Variovorax paradoxus EPS: one gene and its partner. The protein of the gene in region 2 binds, or shares a complex with, the protein of the main gene of each other region. Links are inferred from orthologs where the notes say so. Each region holds a gene or a part of one and is shown on either strand. Other genes may lie near its edges.

Region 1 (10,755 bases), 800 kb from region 2 along the record:
CGCGCCTCGCGCTCGTGCTGGCCAACCACATCGGCTCGCTCGCCGTGCTGCGCGAGGCCTTCGAAGCCGCGCGCGGCAGCTAGGCGCGCGTTCCCACCTCATCGCGATTTTCGAAAGAGAACACCATGACCGACATTCCCGCCACCGAACGGCGCTACCTCGGCGGCTTCGGCAACGAATACGCCTCCGAAGCTGTGCCTGGCGCCCTGCCGCAGGGCCGCAACAACCCGCAGCGCGGGCCCTTCGATCTCTACACCGAACTGCTCTCGGGCACCGCCTTCACCGCGCCGCGCCATGAGAACCGCCGCACCTGGCTCTACCGCCGCCAGCCCTCGGTGGTGTCAGGCCGCTACCAGCCCTACGCACAGCCGCACTGGACGACCGGTGGCGCCCGCGAGATCGCGCTGCCGCCCGAGCCGATGCGCTGGCACCCGATGCCGCTCGATGGCGCGGCCGAGGCCGACTTCATCGACGGCATGCACACGGTCGCGGCGAACGGCGATGCCGAATCGCAGGTCGGCATCGGCTCGCTGATGTACCTGGCCGGCCGCTCGATGGACAAGCGCGCCTTCGTCAACGCCGACGGCGAGATGCTGGTCGTGCCGCAGCAAGGCCGCCTCGTCATCACGACGGAACTCGGCGTGCTCGACGTGAAGCCCGGCGAAATCGCGGTGCTGCCGCGCGGCATGGTCTTCAAGGTGGCGCTGCCGGACGGTCTCTCGCGCGGCTACGTCTGCGAGAACTACGGCGCGCATTTCCGGCTGCCCGAGCTGGGTCCCATTGGCTCGAACGGCCTCGCGAACGCGCGCGATTTCCAGGCACCCGTGGCGGCGTTCGAGGAAGACGGCGGCGCCTATGAACTGGTCAAGAAATTCGCCGGCCGCTTCTGGAAAGCGCCGACGAAGCAGTCGCCCTTCAACGTGGTCGCCTGGCACGGCAACCTCGCGCCGGTGAAGTACGACACGGCGCGCTTCATGGCCATCGGCTCGATCAGCTTCGACCATCCCGATCCGTCGATCTTCACCGTGCTGACATCGCCCAGCGACACGCCCGGCACCGCCAACTGCGACTTCGTGATCTTCCCGCCGCGATGGATGGTGATGGAGAACACCTTCCGTCCGCCCTGGTTCCACCGCAACCTCATGAGCGAGTTCATGGGCCTGGTGCTCGGCGAATACGACGCCAAGCCGGGCGGCTTCAAGCCCGGCGGCGCGAGCCTGCACAACTGCATGGTGCCGCACGGCCCGGACGAGGAAGCCTTCGACAAGGCGACGCACGCGGACCTCAAGCCCCACAAGCTGGACAACACGCTGGCCTTCATGTTCGAGAGCCGCTTTCGCTTCATTCCGACGAACTTCGCGCTGAAGAGCCCGGCGCTCGACACCGACTACGCCGACTGCTGGGCGGGGCTGAAGGACCAGTTCAAGCCATGATGAAGAACGCCTTCGCTCTCACGCGCCGCGCGGCGGCTCTCGCCCTGCTCGCTGCGCCCTTGCTCACGCACGCGGCGGACTTTCCGTCGAAGCCGATTCGCTTCATCGTGCCCTACACGCCCGGCGGCACCACCGACCTCGTGGCGCGCACCGTGGGCCAGAAGGTGTCGGAAAAGCTCGGCCAGCCGGTGCTCATCGACAACCGCGGCGGCGCGGGCGGCAACATCGGCATGGACGCCGTGGCCAAGGCCGCCCCCGACGGCTACACCATCGGCTTCGGCGCGATCTCGACCAATGCGCTGAACCCGCACATCTACAAGTCGATGGCCTTCGATCCGCGCAAGGACTTCACAGCGATCAGCCTGCTGGGCACCTCGACCATCGTGCTCGAAGTGCCGGCCGCCTCGCCGATCAAGTCGGTGCCCGACCTGATCGCCGCCGCGAAGAAGAACCCGGGCCTGCCCTACGCCACCGCGGGCGCCGGCACCTCGATGAACCTGGCGGGCGTGATGTTCGCGCAGATGACCGGCACCGAGCTCGTGCACGTGGCCTACAAGGGCAGCGGCCCGGCCATCACCGACATGCTGGGCAACAACATCGGCTTGATGTTCGACAACCTGCCGGCGTCGCTGCCGCACATCCAGGCCGGCAAGCTGCGCGCGCTGGCTGTCGCCGGGCCGGCGCGGTCGCCTTCGCTGCCCGACGTGCCGACGATGGCTGAGGCGGGCCTCAAGGGCTACGCGCTCGATCCGTGGTTCGGTGTGTACGGACCGGCGAACCTGCCGGCACCCGTGGTCAAAGCGCTGAACGAAGCCTTCGTCGAAGCGCTCGCGATGCCGGACGTGAAGGCCAAGCTGCAGCAGGCCGGCTTCTCGCCGCGCGGCTCGACCGCGCAGGAGCTGGCGACGCTCACGCAGACCGAATACCAGCGCCTCGGTGATGTGGCCAGGAAAGCCGGCATGACCGCGGACTGAAGACCGACGCGCACGCAATCCACTCACACACCATCCACCCACCGTTCACGCTGAGCTTGTCGAAGCGCCGCGCAAGACTTCGACAAGCTCAGTCCGAACGGTGCCGGATTTCCTTCCACCAATCCGGATTCCTCTCCCACCCAATTCAAGGACACGCATGACCGCACTGAACGCCACCCACGACCCCAAGCTGCGCAGCTGGGTCGCCTCGGCCAACGAAGCCGGCACCGACTTCCCGATCCAGAACCTGCCCTTCGGCCGCTTCCGCACCGCGGGCAGCAGCGAGGCCTTCCGCATCGGCGTCGCGATCGGCGACCAGGTGCTCGACCTGAAGGCCGCGGGCCTCGTGGACACCGACGACATGAACGCGCTGATGGGCGCGAGCGTGAAGGACCGCCAGGCCCTGCGCGCCGCGATCTCCGCGGGCCTCGCCGAAGGCAGCGACAAGCAGGCCGCATGGTCGAAGGCGCTGCTCGCGCAAGCCAAGGCCGAGATGACGGTGCCCTGCCGCATCGGCGACTACACCGACTTCTACACGGGTATCCACCACGCGACCACCATCGGCAAGCTCTTCCGCCCCGACCAGCCGCTGATGCCCAACTACAAGTGGGTGCCCATCGGTTATCACGGCCGCGCCTCGTCCATCGGCGTGAGCGGCCAGGTCTTCAAGCGCCCGCAGGGCCAGACCAAGGCGCCCGATGCGGCCGAGCCGAGCTTCGGCCCGTCCAAGCGCCTCGACTACGAACTGGAGCTGGGCTTTCTGGTCGGCCAGGGCAACGCGCTGGGCGAGCCGATCGCCATCGGCGAGGCCGAAGAGCACCTGTTCGGTGTGACGCTGCTCAACGACTGGTCGGCACGCGACCTGCAGGCCTGGGAATACCAGCCGCTCGGCCCGTTCCTCGCGAAGAACTTCGCGAGCACGCTGTCGCCGTGGATCGTGACCATGGAGGCGCTCGCGCCGTTCCGCGCGAGGTTCGAGCGGCCCGCGGGCGATCCGCAACCGCTGCCGTATCTCGATGCGCCGTCGAACCGCGAGGCCGGCGCGCTCGACATCACGCTCGAAGTGCTGCTGCAGACCGCGAAGATGCGCGCCGAAGGCATCGCGCCCGCGCGCCTCACGCGCGGCAACACCACCGAGGCCGCCTACTGGACCGCCGCGCAGCTCATCACGCACCACACGGTGAACGGCTGCAACCTGCAGCCGGGCGACCTGCTGGGCTCGGGCACGCTCTCGGGGCCGAAGCCCGACGAGGCCGGTTCGCTGATGGAACTCACGCTGGGCGGCAAGCAGCCGATCACGCTGCCGAACGGCGAGAAGCGCACGTTCCTGGAAGACGGCGACACGCTGGTCATGCGCGGCTACTGCGAGCGCGCGGGGGCTGTGCGTATCGGGCTGGGTGAAGTCAGCGGCACGGTGGCTGGCTGAGAGGCTTCCGCGTTGTTCCCTCTACCGCTAGCGGGAGAGGGCTAGGGTGAGGGCAGTCGGCCTCACAGCATCGCGCGGCCTCGAATGCCGCTCACCCTCACCCCAACCCTCTCCCCAAGGGGAGAGGGAGCAAGAGATCAGGGAGCAGTGGCAGGCGTCGTCGTCGCCACCGGCCACGCCACTTCGCTCGCCACGCGCGGCTTGCCCATCGGCGCGCCGGCCTTGCCGATCTTGATGGCGGCCATGTCGGCCTCGCTCGGGTACTGGTCCATGAGCCAGTAGTCGAACACCCGGCGCGCGATGGGTGCCGCGGCGCCAGCGCCCCAGCCGGCGTTCTCCACGATCACCGCCACCGCGATCTTCGGATCACTGACCGGTGCGAACGCCATGAAGAGCGCGTGGTCGCGCTGGTGCTCCTCGAGCGCGCGGGCGTTGTACTTGGTGTTCTGCGCCTGCGTCACCGCCTGCGCCGTGCCGGTCTTGCCGGCCGCCTGGTAACCCGCGCCCGCGAACACGCTGCGCGCGGTGCCGCTGGTGACCACGCTGGTGAGGCCCTCGCGAATCACCGCCACGTTGGCCGCGGTGTAGCCCAGGTTCTCCGGCGGCGGCTGCGGCAGCGGCACCACCTGGCCGCTCACCGTGTTGCGCGTCGCCAGCACGAGGTGCGGCTTGCGCTTGATGCCGCCGTCGGCCACGATGGCCGTGGCCTGCGCGAGCTGCAGCATCGTGAAGGTGTTGTAGCCCTGGCCGATGCCCAGCGAAATGGTTTCGCCCGCATACCACTTCTTCTGCTCGGGCCGCTTGTAGGCGTTGCGCTTCCACTCGGTGCTGGGCAGCACGCCGCGCACCTCGCCGCCCAGGTCGATGCCGGTGATCTGGCCGAAGCCCAGCGGCTTCATGAAGTCGTGGATCAGGTCCACGCCCATCTCGTTGGCCAGCGAGTAGTAGTAGATGTTGCTCGACAGCTGGATCGAACGCCGCATGTCGACGCCGCCCAGGTTGCCTTCGGGGCTGCCGAAGCGGTGGCCGCCGAAGTTGAAGTAGCCCGGGTCGTTCACCACCACGCTCGCGCCGCGCTTGCCGGTCTGCAGCGCCGCCAGCGCCATGAAGGGCTTGTAGGTGGAGCCGGGCGGGTAGGTGCCGCGCAGCGCGCGGTTCAGGAGCGGCTTGTCGAGCGATTCGCTCAGCTCTTTCCAGCTCTCGGTGTCGATGCCTTCGACGAAGAGGTTCGGATCGAACGTGGGCTTGCTCACGAAGGCCAGCACCTCGCCCGTCTTGGGGTCGATGGCCACCAGCGCGCCGCGGCGGTCGCCGAACATGTCTTCCACCAGCTTCTGCAGCTTGATGTCCAGCGACAGCATCACGGTATTGCCCGGTGTGGCCGGGTGGCTTGCGAGCCGGCGGATGGCGCGCCCGCCGGCCGAAGTTTCCATCTGCTCCACGCCGGTCTGGCCGTGCAGCGTTTTCTCGTAGCTCTGCTCGATGCCCAGCTTGCCGATGTAGTCGGTGCCCTTGTAGTTGGCTTGTTCCTCTTCTTCCCAGTCTTCCATCGCGGTCTTCTCGCGCTGGTTGATGCGGCCGATGTAGCCGAGCACGTGCGCGCCGGTCTCGCCGTTCGGGTAGTTGCGGAAGAGCCGTGCCTTGATCTCCACGCCCGGAAAGCGGTAGCGCTGGGCCGCGAAGCGCGCGACCTCTTCGTCGCTCAGGCGGGTGCGGATCGGAATGGAGTCGAAGCTGCGAGAGTCTTCGCGCAGGCGCTTGAAACGGCGGCGGTCGCGCGGCGAGACTTCGAGCACCTGCGTGAGGTTGTCGATGGTCTCCTCGACATCGTTCACCTTCGAAGGCGTGATCTCCAGCGTGTAGGCCGAGTAGTTCGAGGCCAGCACGATGCCGTTGCGGTCGAGGATCAGGCCCCGGTTGGGCACCACCGGCACGATGGCCGTGCGGTTGCTCTCGGCCTGCTCGGCCAGGTCTTCATGCCGCGTGACCTGCAGGTAGATCAGCCGCGAACTCAGCAGGCCGAACGCGAAAAGCACAGCGAGGCCGATCACGATCACGCGGCGCTTGAAGCGCGCGAGGTCGGCGGCGACGTTGCGGATTTCGGTCATGGCGGTGGGAGCTTAGGCGCGCGCTGGGGCAATGGCAAATGCCGCGGGCAAGGCTTAGAGGGGGCGGTTCTCGTCGGGTTCCGGGGTGCGGCGTTGGGGGGCCAGCAAGAGAGCGGAGGCCAGAGGCCACAGCGCGGCCTCCACGCCTGGCGAGATCAGCACCGACCAGCCCGGGAACACGCCACCGCCGATCATCCGCGTGATGACCTCGATAAGCTGCGACAGCGCAAAGAGCGGCAGCACCTGCAGCGCCTGCGACAGCACCGGATACCAGAGCAGGCGCCGATGGATCGTGATCGCGAAGAAGCCCAGCGTCGTGTAGGACAGCGCATGCTGGCCGAGCATCGAGGCCTGGTGCACGTCCATGCAGAGGCCGAACACGAAGGCCGCGCCGATGCCCACGCGCGAGGGCTGGTGCACGCCCCAGAACACGATGACCAGCGCCAGCAGGTCGGGCATCCAGGCGGCACGGCCGATGGGGATCATGTTGACCAGGAGCGCCACGACGAGGCTGGTCCACATGAAGAGGGGGCTGACGGGCAGCAGGAGCTGCTGCTGGCCGGGACGCTTGATCATCGGCCGCCTCCTGCGCCCGCGGGTGCCGCGGGCTTTTTCTCGTTCTTGCCGGCCCCGGGCTTGCCCTCGGCGCGCTTGCGCTGCGTGGTCGCGGGCGCGGCGGGTGGCGGCGCGGTCGGGGCACCGGTCGGCTCGAGCACCAGCACGTAGCGCGCGGCGGTCACGCTGGCGAGCGGCACACAGTAGATACGGGCGAAGCCCGAGTCGGCGCGGCGCTCGATGCGCTCGATCTTCGCGACCGGAAGGCCCGCCGGGTAGATGCCGTCGACGCCGCTGGTGGAGAGCAGGTCGCCCTCCTGCAGGTCGGCGTTGGCGGCCATGAAACGCAGCTCCAGCCCGCCGCCGTGCGCCGAGGCGTCGCCGAAGGCCACGCTGCGCACGCCCGTGCGGGTGTTCTGAACGGGAATCGCGAGGTCGCGGTCGATCACCAGCGTGACTTCGCTCGTGAGGGGCAGCACCTGCGTGACCTGGCCGAGCACGCCGTGCGCGTCGATCACCGGCGAGCCGGCGGCCACGCCGTGGGCGAGGCCCTGGTCGATGACGATCTTGCGGGTGTAGGGGTCGGCCGCGTCGTAGAGCACCTCGGCCGCGCGGCCCGGCGTTGCGGTGGTCTGGCGCAGCTCGAGCAGCTCGCGCAGGCGCGCGTTGTCCTGCGCCAGCGTGTCGGCCTGGCTCGCGCGCTGGGCCTGCATCATCAGCGCCTTGCGGGCATCGGCCTCGTTGCGCTGGGCGGTCTGCAGGTCTTCGAGGTAGCGCCCGCCGCCCATCATGAGCTGCACCGGCTTGAGCGCCACCCATTGCACCGGGTAGAGCACCGCGCCGAGGGTCGCGCGGATCGGCTGCACGATATGAAAGCGTGCATCGGCCACCATGAGGAACAGGGAGAGCGCGCCGAAGAAGATCAGCTTGCTGAGTGCCGACTGTCCCTGGTTGAACAGGGGTGGCGCTGTGCGATCGAGCGTGCCCAGAGGCATGAATTCAGACCCGGCGGTGGTGCGGAATCAAATAACAAAAAGCCGGCCTATGCAAGCAGAGGCCGGCCGATGATGGCTTTCGCCTTTTACTCGCTAGTGAAGATGCTGCCCAGACGGTCCATGCGCTCCAGGGCGATGCCGCAGCCGCGCACCACGCAAGTCAGCGGGTCTTCGGCCACGAGCACCGGGAGGCCCGTTTCCTCGGCCAGCAGGCGGTCGAGGTCGCGCAGCAGGGCGCCGCCGCCGGTGAGCATCATGCCGCGGTCGGCGATGTCGGCGCCCAGTTCGGGCGGCGTCTGCTCCAGCGCGTTCTTCACGGCCGAGACGATGTTGTTGAGCGGATCGGTCAGGGCTTCCAGCACTTCGTTGCTGCTGATGGTGAAGCTGCGCGGGACGCCTTCGGAAAGGTTGCGGCCCTTGACTTCCATTTCCTTGACTTCGGAGCCCGGGAAGGCCGAGCCGATGGTCTTCTTGATGACTTCGGCCGTCGGCTCGCCGATCAGCATGCCGTAGTTGCGGCGGATGTAGTTGATGATGGCTTCGTCGAAGCGGTCGCCGCCCACGCGCACCGACCCCTTGTAGACCATGCCGCCCAGCGAGATGACGCCCACTTCGGTGGTGCCGCCGCCGATGTCCACCACCATCGAGCCCGAGGCCTCGCTGACGGGGAGGCCGGCGCCGATGGCCGCGGCCATGGGTTCTTCGATGAGATAGACCGACGTGGCGCCGGCAGCTTCGGCCGCGTCCTTGATGGCGCGGCGCTCGACCTGGGTCGAGCCGCAAGGCACGCAGATGATGATGCGCGGGCTCGGCGTGAGCAGCGTGCGCGGGTGCACCATCTTGATGAACTGCTTGATCATCTGCTCCGTGATCACGAAGTCGGCGATCACGCCGTCTTTCATCGGGCGGATCGCCTCGATGTTGCCGGGCACCTTGCCCAGCATGGCCTTGGCTTCGCGGCCGACGGCCTGGATCACCTTCTTGCCGTGGGGGCCGCCTTCGTGGCGGATCGCGACGACCGAGGGCTCGTCCAGCACGATGCCCTTGTTGCGGGCGAATATCAGGGTGTTGGCGGTGCCGAGGTCGATCGCAAGGTCGGTGGAAAAGTACCGACGGAAAGCTCCAAACATGTGCGGAATCCTCTGAGCACGGCCTGCGCATCGGCAGGTCGTCGCTCTATTTTTGGGTCGTTTGACGGGGTGAATTGATCGTTTTTGGCGCAAAAGCCGGCGCGTTCGCGGGGGTTGCGGCAAAGGCGGGATAATACCCGAATCCCCTCTGATTCCCGTGTTAGCACCCCCTTAGGCGTGCGATTACCTTCGGTTTTTTGACCGGTCCGACCCATGTCCCTTGACGCTTCAGATATCGCACGCATCGCCTCCCTGGCGCGGCTGCAGCTTGCCTCCGACGAAAGCGAGCGCATGCTCAGCCAGATCAACGGCTTTTTCGATTTAGTCGAACGTATGCGTTCGGTCGACACCGCCGGCATCGAGCCCCTGGCCCATCCGGTTGCCGCCATCGAAGACATCACCCTGCGCCTGCGCGATGACGTGGTGAGCGAACCCGACAACCGCGAAGCCAACCAGAAGAGCGCCCCCGCCGTCGAAGCCGGCCTTTTCCTCGTGCCCAAGGTGATCGAATAATGAGCGGCGAACAGCAACTGCACCAGATGGGCGTGGTCGCCCTGGCCAAGGCCCTGGCCGAGCGCAAGGTCTCGGCCGTCGAAGCCTCGCAGGCTTTTCTCGGCCGCATGAAGGCCCACGAATCGCTCGGCACCTTTGTCGACGTCAATGAGGAAGTCACGCTGGCCCAGGCCCGCAAGGCCGACGCGCTCCTCGCCGCCGGCAATGCTCCGGCGCTGGCCGGCGTGCCGATCGCGCACAAGGACATCTTCGTCACCACCGATTTCGCCACCACCGCCGGCTCGAAGATGCTCGCGGGCTACCGCTCGCCCTTCGACGCCACCGTGGTGCGCCGCCTGGCCGAGGCCGGCGCGGTCACGCTCGGCAAGCTGAGCTGCGACGAGTTCGCGATGGGCTCAGCCAACGAGAACGTCGCCGTGCCCGCCGTGGGCCACGACAAAGCCGTGCCGGTGCGGAACCCGTGGAACCGCGACCGCATTCCGGGCGGCTCCTCGGGCGCCAGCGCGGCGGCCGTGGCGGCACGCCTTGCGCCCGCAGCCACCGGCACCGACACCGGCGGCTCGATCCGCCAGCCCGCATCGTTCTGCGGCGTGACCGGCATCAAGCCGACCTATGGCCGCGCCTCGCGCTACGGCATGGTGGCCTTCGCATCGAGCCTCGACCAGGCCGGCCCGATGGCCCGTTCGGCCGAAGACTGCGCGCTGTTGCTGTCGGCTTTCTGCGGCCCCGATCTCGACCGCGATTCGACCTCCATCGACAAGCCCGCCGAAGACTTCGGCCGCGCATTGAACGACTCGCTCGAGGGCTTGCGCATCGGCGTGCCGAAGGAGTTCTTCGGCGAAGGCGTGGCACCCGGCGTGCGCGCCGCCATCGACGCAGCGCTCGCGCAGTACGAGAAGCTCGGCGCCAAGCGCGTCGAGGTGTCGCTGCCGCGCACCGAGTTGTCGATTCCCGTGTACTACATCCTTGCCGCGGCCGAAGCGTCGAGCAACCTGAGCCGCTTCGACGGCGTGAAGTTCGGCCATCGCGCGAAGCAGTACAAGGACCTGTCCGACATGTACGAGAAGACGCGCGCCGAAGGCTTCGGCGACGAAGTGAAGCGCCGCATCATGATCGGCACCTACGTGCTCTCGCACGGCTACTACGACGCCTACTACCTGCAGGCGCAGAAGGTGCGCCGCATGATCGCCGACGACTTCCAGCAGGCGCTGAAGCAATGCGACGTGATCGCCGGCCCCGCCGCGCCGACCACCGCATGGAAGATCGGCGAACACGGCGACGACCCGGTGGCCGACTACCTCGCCGACATCTTCACGCTGCCCGCATCGCTGGCCGGCCTGCCGGGCATGAGCGTGCCCGCGGGCTTCGACGGCGGCATGCCCGTGGGCCTGCAGCTGATCGGCAACTACTTCGGTGAAGCCAAGCTGCTGAACGCAGCCCACCGCTTCCAGCAAGCCACCGACTGGCACACGCGCACGCCGGAGGGCTTTTGAGATGAGCGAGACCGTGAACACATTCGAAGCACAACAACAAGGCCGCCCGACCGGCCCGCTGGTGCGCGGCTATGAAGTCATCATCGGCTTCGAGACGCACGCGCAGCTGTCGACGAACAGCAAGATCT
Region 2 (10,828 bases):
ACAACCAACCTGTGAGCTTTGCCAGCATATGGGCGCGATGATACGGGCCATGCGATGGCGATTCGATCCTCTTTCACTGGCGTGGGCGGTGGCCCTGTTCGTTGTTCTTGCGTTGCTGGCCACCGTCGGCGCGCGCTGGGGCTGGCTCCGAAGTTTCTTCGGCGATGTGCTGGCGGTGGTGTGGGTCTACTTCGTCTTCAAGACCGTCATCGCGGCGCGCGTGCTGCCGCTGGCACTGGCCGCGCTGGGCGTGGGCTATGCGGTGGAGTTGGGCCAGTTCATTGCGTCGGCGTGGCACCTGCACATTCCGAACCGCGCGTTGCGCATCGTGCTCGGCAGCACGGCTGACTGGTGGGACGTGCTGGCCTACACGATCGGCTTCGCGGGCGTGCTGGCGCTCGAAGCGCTGCGCACCAAGCTCGGCCTCAGGGCAGCTCGGCCGACGACATCCGCGCCACGACCGTCGACGCCCGTCCGCTGAGGTACGGCGAGCCGGGCCGGCGCTCGAAGAACTTCGGGCTCGGCAGCATCACCGCGAGCCGCGCAGCTTCGTTGGCACTCAGGCGCGAGGCGGGCTTTTTGAAGTAGTACTGCGATGCGGCCTCGGCACCGAACACGCCTTCGCCCCATTCGACGTTGTTCAGGTAGAGCTCGAGGATGCGGCGCTTGTCGAGAAAAACCTCCAGCAGCGTCGCGAGCACCAGCTCCTGGCCCTTGCGCAGCATCGTGCGTTCGCCCGAAAGCAGCAGGTTCTTTGCGAGCTGCTGCGTGATGGTGGAGCCACCGCGCAGGCGCACCGGCTGCACCGGCTTGCCGCGTGCCACGGCACGGGCGGCGCGTTTGGCGGCCAGTTCTTCGGCCTTGGCATTGCGTTGGCGTGCGCGCTCGATGGCTTCCCACTCCACGCCGTTGTGATCGACGAAGCCGGCATCCTCGCTTGCGATCACGGCGCGCTTGAGCGTGTCGTTGATCTGCGCGTAAGGCACCCACTCTTGCCGCCAGCCGCCTTCGCTGCCCTTGTGGATCGCGACCTGCCAGGCCTCGGAGCGCTGGAACGCGGTGCTTTGCGGATCGATCACCGCCATGGCCGCGATGCGCGCCACGAAGAAGAGTTCGAGCGCGAGAGCCGCCACCGCGAGGCAGGCGATCAGGCGCAGCACCGCTTTCATTGGCCGGCGGCGAGCGATGCGCGCAACTCGCCCAGCACCTGCGCCGAAGGCGGGCGCACGCCGCGCCAGATATCGAACGATTCGGCCGCCTGCTCGACCAGCATGCCGAGCCCGTCGCGCGGCACGGCGCCGTGTGCCTTGGCCCAAGCCATGAAGCCTGCGGCCGCTGGGCCGTACATCATGTCGACGGCGAGCGCGCCGGGGCGCAGCACCTTTGCGCTCACCGGCACTGCGTCGCCCGCGAGGCTGGAGGCGGTGGCGTTGACCACCACGTCGAAACTGCCCGGCACTTCGTCGAGCGCCCAGGCTTCGAGCGCGGCGCCGTGGCCGAGCGCGAGTGCCGCATGGCGCCGGACCACCGCAACCGCCTTGTCGACGGTGCGGTTGGCGACCACGATGCGCGAAGCTCCCGCATCGAGCAGCGGACCCAGCACGCCAGCGGCGGCGCCACCGGCGCCGATCAGCAGCAGCTCCTTGCCCGCCAGCGGCACGCCCGCGTTTCGAACGATGTCGTTGACGAGGCCGATGCCGTCGGTGTTGTCGGCGTGGATGCTGCCGTCGGCCCCGAAGCGCAGCGTGTTGACCGCCTGCGCGAGCAGGGCGCGCTCGCTGGTGTGCTGCGCCAAGGCGGCGGCTTCGAACTTGAATGGAACGGTGATGTTGCAGCCGCGCGCACTGTCGCCGCGCTCGGCGGCTTCACGTCGGAACGCGGCAATGCCTTCGGCGAAGGCGCCGAGCGGAATCAGCAGGCGGCCGTAGTCGATCTGCTGGCCGCAGAGTTCGGCAAAGCGGGCATGGATGCGCGGCGAGCGGCTGTGCTCGACGGGGTTGCCCATGACGCAATACAGGTCCATCGCTGCAGCCTTCTCGATCGATGCTTATTGGGAGATTTCCATCGTGCCGTCGCGCGCGAAGCGGAACGTGCCCTGGATCACCATCTGATCGGCCTGCTCCTGGCGCATCGCGTTCGTGAACTTGCCGAAGTTGCCGGTGCTGCGAACGATGGCCTGCGCCCGACGGTCGAGCGCGATGTTGCCCGAGCTCTGGTCGACCACGGTGGCGAGCACGTTGCCGTCGAAGTTGACGGTCAACGTCATCTTGAGTTCGCCGTACAGCTTCTTGCCGGCCAGCTCCGGGAAGTTTTCCGCGGCGCGCGCCTCGACGCGGCGCAGCATGGTGTCCACGTACACCGCGAACGCAGCCTCGCGCGTGGACGGGCTGACGTAGCGCTTCTTGGGGCGCGAGTTCTCTTCGTTCACCCGGCGCTCGATCTGGGCCAGCAGCTCGACCATCTGGCGGCGCTTTTCTTCCTGCGCGGCGGCTTCCGTCGGGTCGCCCGCGTTGCGCGGATCGCGCACCGGCATGGCGGCGATATCGCGCTTGAGCTGCGTGATCATCTGCATCTGCTCTGCCTGCAGGGCATCGACCTGTTTGCGCGCGTCTTCGAACGAATCGCCCACCGCGGTGAAGCTCGACGGCGGCAGCGGGCTGGTCGCGCGGCCCTTGTCGAGGTCGCCGCCGCCCGCGAGCGAGGTCTGCGCCATCAGCTTGGCGTTGGCGTCGGGCCGCTCCTTGGTCTTGCTGTTGACAAGGATCACCTCGAGCGGCGTGTCAGTGAACGCGCGGTTGAATGATTCGGGATCGACGAAGCGCACCGCCAGCAGCGCGGCATGCGCAATGACCGACACGCCCAGTGCAATCTGCAGCGTGCTGAGGTCCTTGAAGTTCATTCTCGAAACTCCTCCAGGGGGCGCACTTCTCCAGACGTCTCGCCGGAGTTCATGCAGGTGCGGGTGTGTTTTCCGGCGCGGCCTCGCTGTCGTTCAAATCGACGGCAATGGCGATCGGGCCGGCGACTTCTTCTTCATCCTCGCCGCTTTCGTCTTCCGCCGACGCATCGGCCTTCGGTGCATCGAGGCGCTCGAGCACGGTGCCGCTCACGTCGAGCGCAATCTCGTCGATCTCGCCGAGCTTCACGCGCAGGCGCGCACCGCGCTCCTGCTGGCCCGCGACCGGGAACACCAGCGGCAACGCATCGGCACGCACCAGCGCGCCGTTGGGGATGTCCTTGATGACCGTCGCTTCGAGCTCGGTGATGCCGTTCTGCTGCAGGTACTTGAGCGTCCAGAAGCGCTCCATGCCGCCCTGGTAGCCGTTGTAGGTGGCATAGGCCGCGTCGAAGCCCGAGAGGATCGAGAACAGGTCGGCGTCCTTCGGCTTGAAGGGCGCGGCCAGCGCGGCGGTCTTGCCGTGGCGGGCGGCCGCGATGATCTGCCACTGGTTCACCAGGTCGGTGTAGCGGCGCAGCGGCGAGGTGCTCCACGCATAGCTCTTCACGCCCAGGCCCGCATGCGGCAGCGCGCGCGTGCCCATGCGCACCTTGATGCCGGGCGCCAGGCTCGCCTGGCTGCGGTAGAGCCCGGGCACGCCGAGTTCGCCGAGCCAGCCGCCCCAGCTGCTGTTGGCCAGGATCATCGCTTCCGAGACGATCAGGTCGAGCGGCGCGCCGCGCTGGCGCGTCGTGATCTGCACCTGCTCGTTGCCGGTGGGTTCGTTGCCGTCGTTGCCGACGAGGCGGAAGTTGTAGTCGGGCCGGTTGAAGTTCTCGGGCTTGCCGCGCACCACTTCGCGTTGCGCCTTCAATTGTTTGGCGAGGCGGAACAGGAAGGAGAGCGGGGCGCGCAGGTTCGCGGCGGCCTCGGGCGTGTCGGGGCTCGTGACCGTGGCGTCTTCGAGCCAGGGCTGCGTGACGACGGCGTCGAGTTGGTCGTGGCGCAGGTTGGCGACGATCGGCACGCGTTCGAGCTTGGTCTCGGTGCCCTGCAGTTCGAGCGTGGCTTCGTCGAATCGCGCGTAGAGCGACACGGCCGGGCGGTCGGCGCCTTCGAGCAGCGTGTAGGTGTTGACCACCTCGTCGGGCAGCATCGTGATCTTGTAGCCCGGCATGTAGACCGTCGACATGCGCGCACGCGCGACGTTGTCGATGGCGCTGCCCGGCGTGAGTGCCAGGGCCGGTGCAGCGATGTGGATGCCGACCGTGACGGTGCCGCTGCCAAGGCCTTGCACCGACAGTGCATCGTCGATTTCGGTGGTCTGCGAATCGTCGATCGAGAAGGCCTCGACGCCGGTGGCGACAGGCAGGTCGTCCGCAATGGCCGGTGCCGCGAGCGCGGGGAAGCCGTGGCCCTTGGGGAAGTTCTCGAAGAGGAAGCGGCGCCAGTGGAACTGGTAGGGCGAATCGATCGCCCCGGCGCGTTCCAGCAGATCGAGCGGCGGGCGCTGCGTGGCGCGCGCGGCGTCGACCACGGCCTTGTATTCGGGGGCGTTCTTGTCGGGCTTGAACAGGATCTTGTAGAGCTGCTCGCGGATTGGCTGCGGGCACACGCCCTCGGCCAACTGCCCGGCCCATTCAACGATCTGCGCCTGAATGACTTTTTTCTTCTCGATGGCGGCGAGCGCCTGCTGCACGATTTCGGCCGGCGCCTTCTTGAAGCGCCCCTTGCCTGCACGGCGGAAGTAATGCGGCGCCTCGAAGAGGGCGAACAGCGCGGCCGCCTGCTGGGCGAGCGTGGGCTTGTCACTGAAATAGTCGGCGGCCAGGTCGGCAAAACCGAACTCGCCGTCGGCTGCGAATTCCCAGGCCAGGTCGAGGTCCATCGCGGCGGCGAGCGAGCGCGCCTCGGCGATCAACTCGGCAGGAGACGGTTTCTCGAAACGCAGAACGATGTTGGCGCCCTTGACCTTGACGCGCTTGCCGGTCTCGAGCTCGACCTGCGCCGAGGCTTCGGCCTCCGACAGGACACGGCCGCCGAGGTACTTGCCGGCTTCTTCAAACAATACAAACATAGGCGCGGATTCTCCCACGGCGAAAGACCGGCTCTCCCCTGGCTTGCCCACTTCGTGTGGCCTCCTTCCCCCTACCGGGGGCAACACCTGCGGCCCGGCGAAGCCGGTTCCGCGGTGTTTTTGGGCTTCAGACTGGATTGATGAACGCCATGACGTCGTCCAGGTGCGCCGTCTCGAAATCCGACAGCGCGTGGTCGCTGCCTTCCAGCAGCTTGATGTTGCTGTCTGGATAGCGCGCCGACATCTCGTGCCAGTCGAGCGCTTCGTCGCCCTTGGCGATGATCGCGAAGACACGCTCGGGCCGCGTGAGCGAGCCGACTTCCATGGCGCGCAGCTCGTGGATGTACTCGGGTCGGAAATAGAAATGCTCGGCCGGGTCGTGCCAGACGGTCTGGTCGCCGATGTAGCGCGTGAGGTCGCGCGCCGGGTACACGGCCGGATTGAGCAGCACCGCGCGGCAGCGCGTCATGCCGGCGACATAGGTGGCGTAGAAGCCGCCCAGCGACGAGCCGATCACGGCCATCGACTTGCGCGGCCAGTGCGCGATGCCCTTCATCACCATGTCGATGGCGTCGTGCGGCGAAGGCGGCAGTTGCGGGCACCACCATTCCAGGTTCGGATGCGCTTGCGCCACGCGCTGCGCCACGAGCCTCGCCTTGGTCGAACGGGGCGAGGAACGGAAGCCGTGCAGGTACAGCAGATGAGTGGTTTGCGGGTCCATGGGGGGAAGGGCGGGAAGGTGCGAACGCCGTACCTCGCTGGCCGAGGCGAGGTAATTCTGCATGAGGTCCGTGCCCGCAAAGCGGCTCGCGGCATTCAAAAAACCTGCGGCGAGGGGCTCTTGGGGAAAGCGATAACTCATAACGACTTACACCGCATGAAAGTCCCATCGGCCTCGGCCCTGCGACGTTCGCCTGGCTTGAGTTCGAAAGTATTCATGGGCTGCTCCTCGTTGCCGGCGTCGCACGCTCGGCGATGAACCCGCGGCAAAAAGAAAAAGAAAACGCCCAATTCTCGGGACCCGATCCGCCGTGCGCATCCCATGAAAGCGGTATGCATGTCCAGCGTCCGGCAAGGCGCCGAGGCTTATGCTTCATCCCATGAATACAGAGGCTCTGGACGACGGGACGCTGCGCCGCTGGGGCGTCTTGGTGGTCGAGGACGACAGCCGCGCACGCGCCTTCTTCGAAGCCAGCGTGCAGCGCAGCCCGCGTCTTTTCTGGCTCGGCAGCGCGGGCACGGTGCAGGAGGCGCGGGGCTGGCTGGCGCGCACCACGACGATTCCCGACGTGCTGCTGGTCGACCTCGGCATGCCCGATGGCACCGGCCTGGACGTGATCCGCGACGCCGTCGCTCGCTTTCCCGGCTGCGAGCCGCTGGTGGTGTCGGTCTTCGGCGACGAGGAGAACGTGCTCGCCAGCATCGAGGCCGGCGCGGTGGGCTACATCCACAAGGACGCCGCACCCGAGGACATCGCGCAGACCATCGTGGAGATGAAGGCTGGTGCATCGCCGATCTCGCCGATGATCGCGCGGCGGGTGCTGGCCAAGTACCGCAGCCTGCAATCGGCCAGCCTCGCGCCGGGCATGGCTGCTTCGGGCGCGGCACCCGAGACCGCCTTCGACGAGAACGAGCGCGGCCTGCTGTCGGCGCGCGAGCACGAGGTGCTGACGCTTATCGCCCGCGGCTTCTCGTATGCAGAAATCGCGCGGCTCAAGGGCCTGAGCGTGCACACGGTGCAGACCCACATCAAGAACCTCTACGGCAAGCTCGCGGTGCACTCCAAGAGCGAGGCGGTCTTCGAGGCCACGCGCCTCGGCCTGCTGCCTCACCCGGGCTGAGGACGGATGCTGGCGAGGCTGGGCGCACTGCTTTCGCTGTGGTTGGCGGTGCTGGTGATCGGCGCTGCCGGCATGGGGGCTGCGTCGGCGGAGCCGCTCCAGGCGGCCGATGGCTCGATCGAGCTGCGCCACGGCACCATCACGACGTCGGTCGACGGCATCACCCGCACCGGGCCGGTCGAGCTTTCTTATCACTGGGACCGCCAGCACCGCGGCCGGCCAGGCCTGGCGAGCTTCGACCTGCCTTTCACCCTCGCGGCCGCGCCGGCAACGCCCTGGGGCATCTTCATTCCCCGCGTCGGCAACGTCTTCGAGGTGCAGCTCAACGGGGCGTTGCTGCAGGTCTACGGCGACATGAGCGTGGGCAATGACGCCGACTACGCCAAGGCGCCCATCTATGTGCCCGTGCCGGGGCACCTGCTGACGGCCGGCGAGAACCACCTGCAGATCCGCCTGCGCGCCGACAGCGCCCGGCGCGCGGGACTCTCGCGCGTCGTCGTCGGCCCCGCCACGCCGGTGCGCACCGAGCTCTTCGAGAGCGCTTATGCCTGGCGCTTCACCGGCTCGGTGCTGCTGACCGCCTTCAGCCTGATCGTGGGCAGCATCGCGCTGGCGCTCTGGCTCACGCAGGTGGACACCGGCGCCGTGGGGCGGCAGCGGCGCGACGGCATCTATTTCTGGGCGGCGCTCGCCGAGTTCTGCTGGGCGGTCCGCGTGGCAGACGGCGTGATCGCCGAGCCGCCGCTGTCCTGGGTTCCCTGGGGCGTGCTGATGGCCGCCTGCTACGCGGGCTGGGCGGCCTCGGCCATGATGTTCTGCTATCACCTCGCGGGGTGGGCGCGGAATCCGCGCCTGCAATGGCTGCGCTGGCCGCTCGCCGTGGTCGTCGCCGGCACAGTGGTGGCGAGCGCGCTTGCGCTGCATCGCGAACAACCGGTGTGGCTCACCGGCTGGCTGGCCGTCGAGATCGTGATCATCGGCGTCTTCGTGGGCGGCTTCGTGGTGGCGACCGTGCGCAACCCGAGCACCGAGCGGATGCTGGTGGCCATCGCGGCGCTCGTGACGGTGGCCTTCGGCCTGCGCGACTGGCTGGTGATCCGCCTGAGCGACGCCTACGGCGAGACGACCTGGGTGCGCTATTCGTCGATCTTCTTCGGCATCGCGCTGCTCCTGATTGTGCTGCGGCGCTTTCACGCGGTGAGCACGCAGGCGCGCGGATGGGTCGCGGCGCTGGCCGACCGGGTCGCGCAACGCGAGCGCGAACTGGCGCTGACCTATGCCGAGCTCGAACAGGTGGCACGCGACCAGGCGCGCACCCACGAGCGCGAGCGCATCCTGCGCGACATGCACGACGGCGTGGGCTCGCACATCAGCTCGGCGATCCGGCAGTTGCAGTCGGGCCAGACCAGTTCGGAGGAACTGCTGCGCACGCTGCGCGATTCGCTCGACCAGCTCAAGCTGTCGATCGACTCGATCCACCTGCCGCCGGGCGATGTCGGCGCCCTGCTGGCGGCGCTGCGCTACCGGCTGGAACCCCGGCTGGTGGCGGCGGGCATCGAGTTCGAATGGGCGGTGGAGGAGGTCGGGCCGGTGCAGCTGCTCGATGCGCACGCCATGCGGCAACTGCAGTTCCTGCTGTTCGAGGCCATCTCCAACGTGCTGCAGCACGCGCAGGCCAGCGTGCTGCGGATCGAAGCCGACATGCAGGGCGACACCGTGCGGCTGCGGGTGATCGACAACGGCCGCGGCTTCGACGCCTCGCAGGTTCCCAGGGCCCTGTGGGAGCGCGCCGGCGCGATCGGCGCGCGCCTGGCGGTCGAAAGCCGACCGGGGCGCACGGTCGTTCAGCTCGCTTTCGGCTGAAAGGACATGCGGGGCGCGGATAATCCGCCCCCATGTCTGCCGTGTTCAATCAGCCCTCCCTGGCGCGTCGAATTGCGCCCATCTTCCAGGGCTTCGACGGCTTTCTGGCCTTCGCCGTGCTGCTGCTCGCCTTCGCCGGGCTGCTGACCATGTATTCCTCCGGCTACGACCACGGCTCGCGCTTCGTCGACCATGGCCGCAACATGCTGCTGGCCGGCTTCATCATGTTCGTGGTGGCGCAGGTGCCGCCGCAGCGGCTGATGATGTTCGCGGTGCCGCTCTACGCGGCGGGCGTGGCGCTCCTGATCGCGGTGGCGCTCTTCGGCATCACCAAGAAGGGCGCACAGCGCTGGATCAACATCGGCGTGGTGATCCAGCCCAGTGAAATCCTCAAGATCGCCATGCCGCTGATGCTGGCCTGGTGGTTTCAGCGGCGCGAAGGCCAGTTGCGGCCGCTCGATTTCGTGGTGGCCACCGTGCTGCTGGCGGTGCCGGTCGGGCTCATCATGAAGCAGCCCGACCTGGGCACCTCGCTCCTGGTGCTGGCGGCGGGCCTGGCGGTGATCTTCTTCGCCGGGCTGCCCTGGAAGCTGATCGTGCCGCCGGTGGTGATCGGCGCCATCGCGGTGACGCTGATCGTGAGCTTCGAATCGAAGCTGTGCACCGACGGCGTCGACTGGCGGGTGCTGCACGACTACCAGAAGCAGCGCGTGTGCACGCTGCTCGACCCGAGCAAGGACCCGCTGGGCAAGGGCTTCCACATCATCCAGGGGATGATCGCCATCGGCTCGGGCGGCGTCGGCGGCAAGGGCTTCATGCAGGGTACGCAGACGCACCTCGAATTCATTCCCGAGCGCACCACCGACTTCATCTTCGCCGCCTATTCCGAGGAGTTCGGGCTGGTGGGCAACCTGGCGCTGATCTCGGCCTTCATCCTTCTCATCTTCCGCGGGCTGGCCATCGCAACCAGTGCGTCGACCCTGTTCTCGCGCCTGCTGGCGGGGGCGGTCACGATGATCTTCTTCACGTATGCCTTCGTGAACATGGGCATGGTGAGCGGCATCCTGCCGGTGGTGGGGGTGCCGTTGCCGTTCATCAGCTATGGCGGGACGGCGATGGTGACGCTGGGGCTGGGGCTGGGCATCCTGATGTCGATCGCCCGGGCCCGAAAGCTGGCGCAGAACTAGGCGCCCGAGTGCCCTTGGGGGCGGCGCGGAAGAGGGTGGCTGCCTAGAATGGCAGTCATGATCTCTCGCGAACCCACCATCGAGCGCCTGGCAACAGCCCAACAACTCCTGCTCACGCCGTTCGGACTCGACGAATCGCACCTGAGCAAGGCCCTCGCCGAGATCACCTCGCACAAGGTGGACGACGCCGATCTCTACTTCCAGTACACGCGCAGCGAAGGCTGGAGCCTGGAAGAGGGCATCGTCAAGACCGGCAGCTTCAGCATCGACCAGGGCGTCGGCGTGCGCGCGGTCAGCGGCGAGAAAACCGCATTCGCCTATTCGGACGACATTTCCGAAGCCTCGCTCCTCGATGCGGCCCGCACGGTCCGTTCGATTTCCTCCGCCGGCCGCACCGGCCGCGTGAAGACGCCGACCCGCAAGATTGCCTCGAGCCGGTCGCTCTACAACGGCGTCGACCCCATCTCCACGCTCGACAGCACGGCCAAGGTCAAGCTGCTCGAAAAGACCGAGAAGCTGGCGCGCTCGCGCGATCCGCGCGTGGCGCAAGTCATGGCAGGCTTGGCGAGCGAATACGACGTGGTGCTCGTGGCGCGCGCCGATGGCACGCTGGCCGCCGACGTGCGCCCGCTGGTGCGCCTGTCGGTCACCGTGATCGCCGAGCAGAACGGCCGCCGCGAAGTTGGCTCCGGCGGCGGCGGCGGGCGATTCGGCCTTGCCTACTTCGACGACGAGAAGATCGCCGAATACGTCGACCAGGCCGTGAAGGCCGCCTTGACCAACCTCGACGCCCGCCCGGCCCCGGCCGGCGAGATGACTGTGGTGCTCGGCTCCGGCTGGCCCGGCATCCTGCTGCACGAGGCCATCGGCCACGGCCTGGAAGGCGACTTCAACCGCAAGGGCTCGAGCGCGTTTTCGGGCC

The links.
Region 1: the proteins of rodA (region 2) and mrdA are in contact, whole or in part, in a crystal structure (PDB 6PL5), measured with the Thermus thermophilus proteins. The link is inferred for Variovorax paradoxus EPS from one-to-one orthologs. Residues at the interface, in WP_223903423.1 of Thermus thermophilus: Phe161, Val165, Phe168, Val169, Leu172, Pro198, Tyr199, Glu202, Tyr211, Arg212, Asp213, Gln220, Val221, Gln223, Ser224, Ile226, Ala227, Ile228, Gly229, Ser230, Gly266, Phe267, Val270, Leu274, Tyr277, Gly278, Leu281, Phe285, Leu289, Arg297; in WP_223903432.1 of Thermus thermophilus: Arg4, Ile5, His6, Leu8, Ala9, Phe12, Ala15, Leu16, Leu19, Gly20, Arg22, Ala23, Trp24, Leu26, Gln27, Val28, Tyr31, Tyr34, Leu36, Leu43, Thr45, Asp47, Lys156, Gln157, Gly158, Ser160, Val184, Leu201, Glu202.

Annotation. Positions count from the first base shown.
Region 1 is NC_014931.1:306,330-317,084, reverse strand. What follows is about bases 3,457-6,344. They hold mrdA (penicillin-binding protein 2), read right to left. Parts: upstream 5,942-6,344; coding sequence 3,971-5,941; downstream 3,457-3,970. Other genes in these bases: mreD (rod shape-determining protein MreD), read right to left, coding at 5,996-6,344; fahA (fumarylacetoacetase), read left to right, coding at 3,457-3,833. Also shown: VARPA_RS01505 (DUF2783 domain-containing protein), read left to right, coding at 1-83; hmgA (homogentisate 1,2-dioxygenase), read left to right, coding at 126-1,433; VARPA_RS01495 (Bug family tripartite tricarboxylate transporter substrate binding protein), read left to right, coding at 1,433-2,407; more of fahA, read left to right, coding at 2,565-3,456; more of mreD, read right to left, coding at 6,345-6,517; rod shape-determining protein MreC, read right to left, coding at 6,514-7,491; VARPA_RS01470 (rod shape-determining protein), read right to left, coding at 7,578-8,621; Asp-tRNA(Asn)/Glu-tRNA(Gln) amidotransferase subunit GatC, read left to right, coding at 8,835-9,134; Asp-tRNA(Asn)/Glu-tRNA(Gln) amidotransferase subunit GatA, read left to right, coding at 9,134-10,627; Asp-tRNA(Asn)/Glu-tRNA(Gln) amidotransferase subunit GatB, read left to right, coding at 10,629-10,755. UniProt on the Escherichia coli protein: Catalyzes cross-linking of the peptidoglycan cell wall. Responsible for the determination of the rod shape of the cell. Is probably required for lateral peptidoglycan synthesis and maintenance of the correct diameter during lateral and centripetal growth.
Region 2 is NC_014931.1:1,105,083-1,115,910, forward strand. What follows is about bases 7,868-10,828. They hold rodA (rod shape-determining protein RodA), read left to right. Parts: upstream 7,868-8,751; coding sequence 8,752-9,906; downstream 9,907-10,828. Other genes in these bases: VARPA_RS04970 (ATP-binding protein), read left to right, coding at 7,868-8,719; tldD (metalloprotease TldD), read left to right, coding at 9,964-10,828. In the rest of the region: VARPA_RS04930 (lysophospholipid acyltransferase family protein), read right to left, coding at 1-28; VARPA_RS04935 (DUF2809 domain-containing protein), read left to right, coding at 38-481; mtgA (monofunctional biosynthetic peptidoglycan transglycosylase), read right to left, coding at 426-1,169; aroE (shikimate dehydrogenase), read right to left, coding at 1,166-2,023; VARPA_RS04950 (energy transducer TonB), read right to left, coding at 2,048-2,899; VARPA_RS04955 (ribonuclease catalytic domain-containing protein), read right to left, coding at 2,949-5,015; VARPA_RS04960 (YqiA/YcfP family alpha/beta fold hydrolase), read right to left, coding at 5,143-5,736; VARPA_RS04965 (response regulator transcription factor), read left to right, coding at 6,104-6,856; more of VARPA_RS04970, read left to right, coding at 6,863-7,867. UniProt on the Escherichia coli protein: Peptidoglycan polymerase that is essential for cell wall elongation. Also required for the maintenance of the rod cell shape. Functions probably in conjunction with the penicillin-binding protein 2 (mrdA).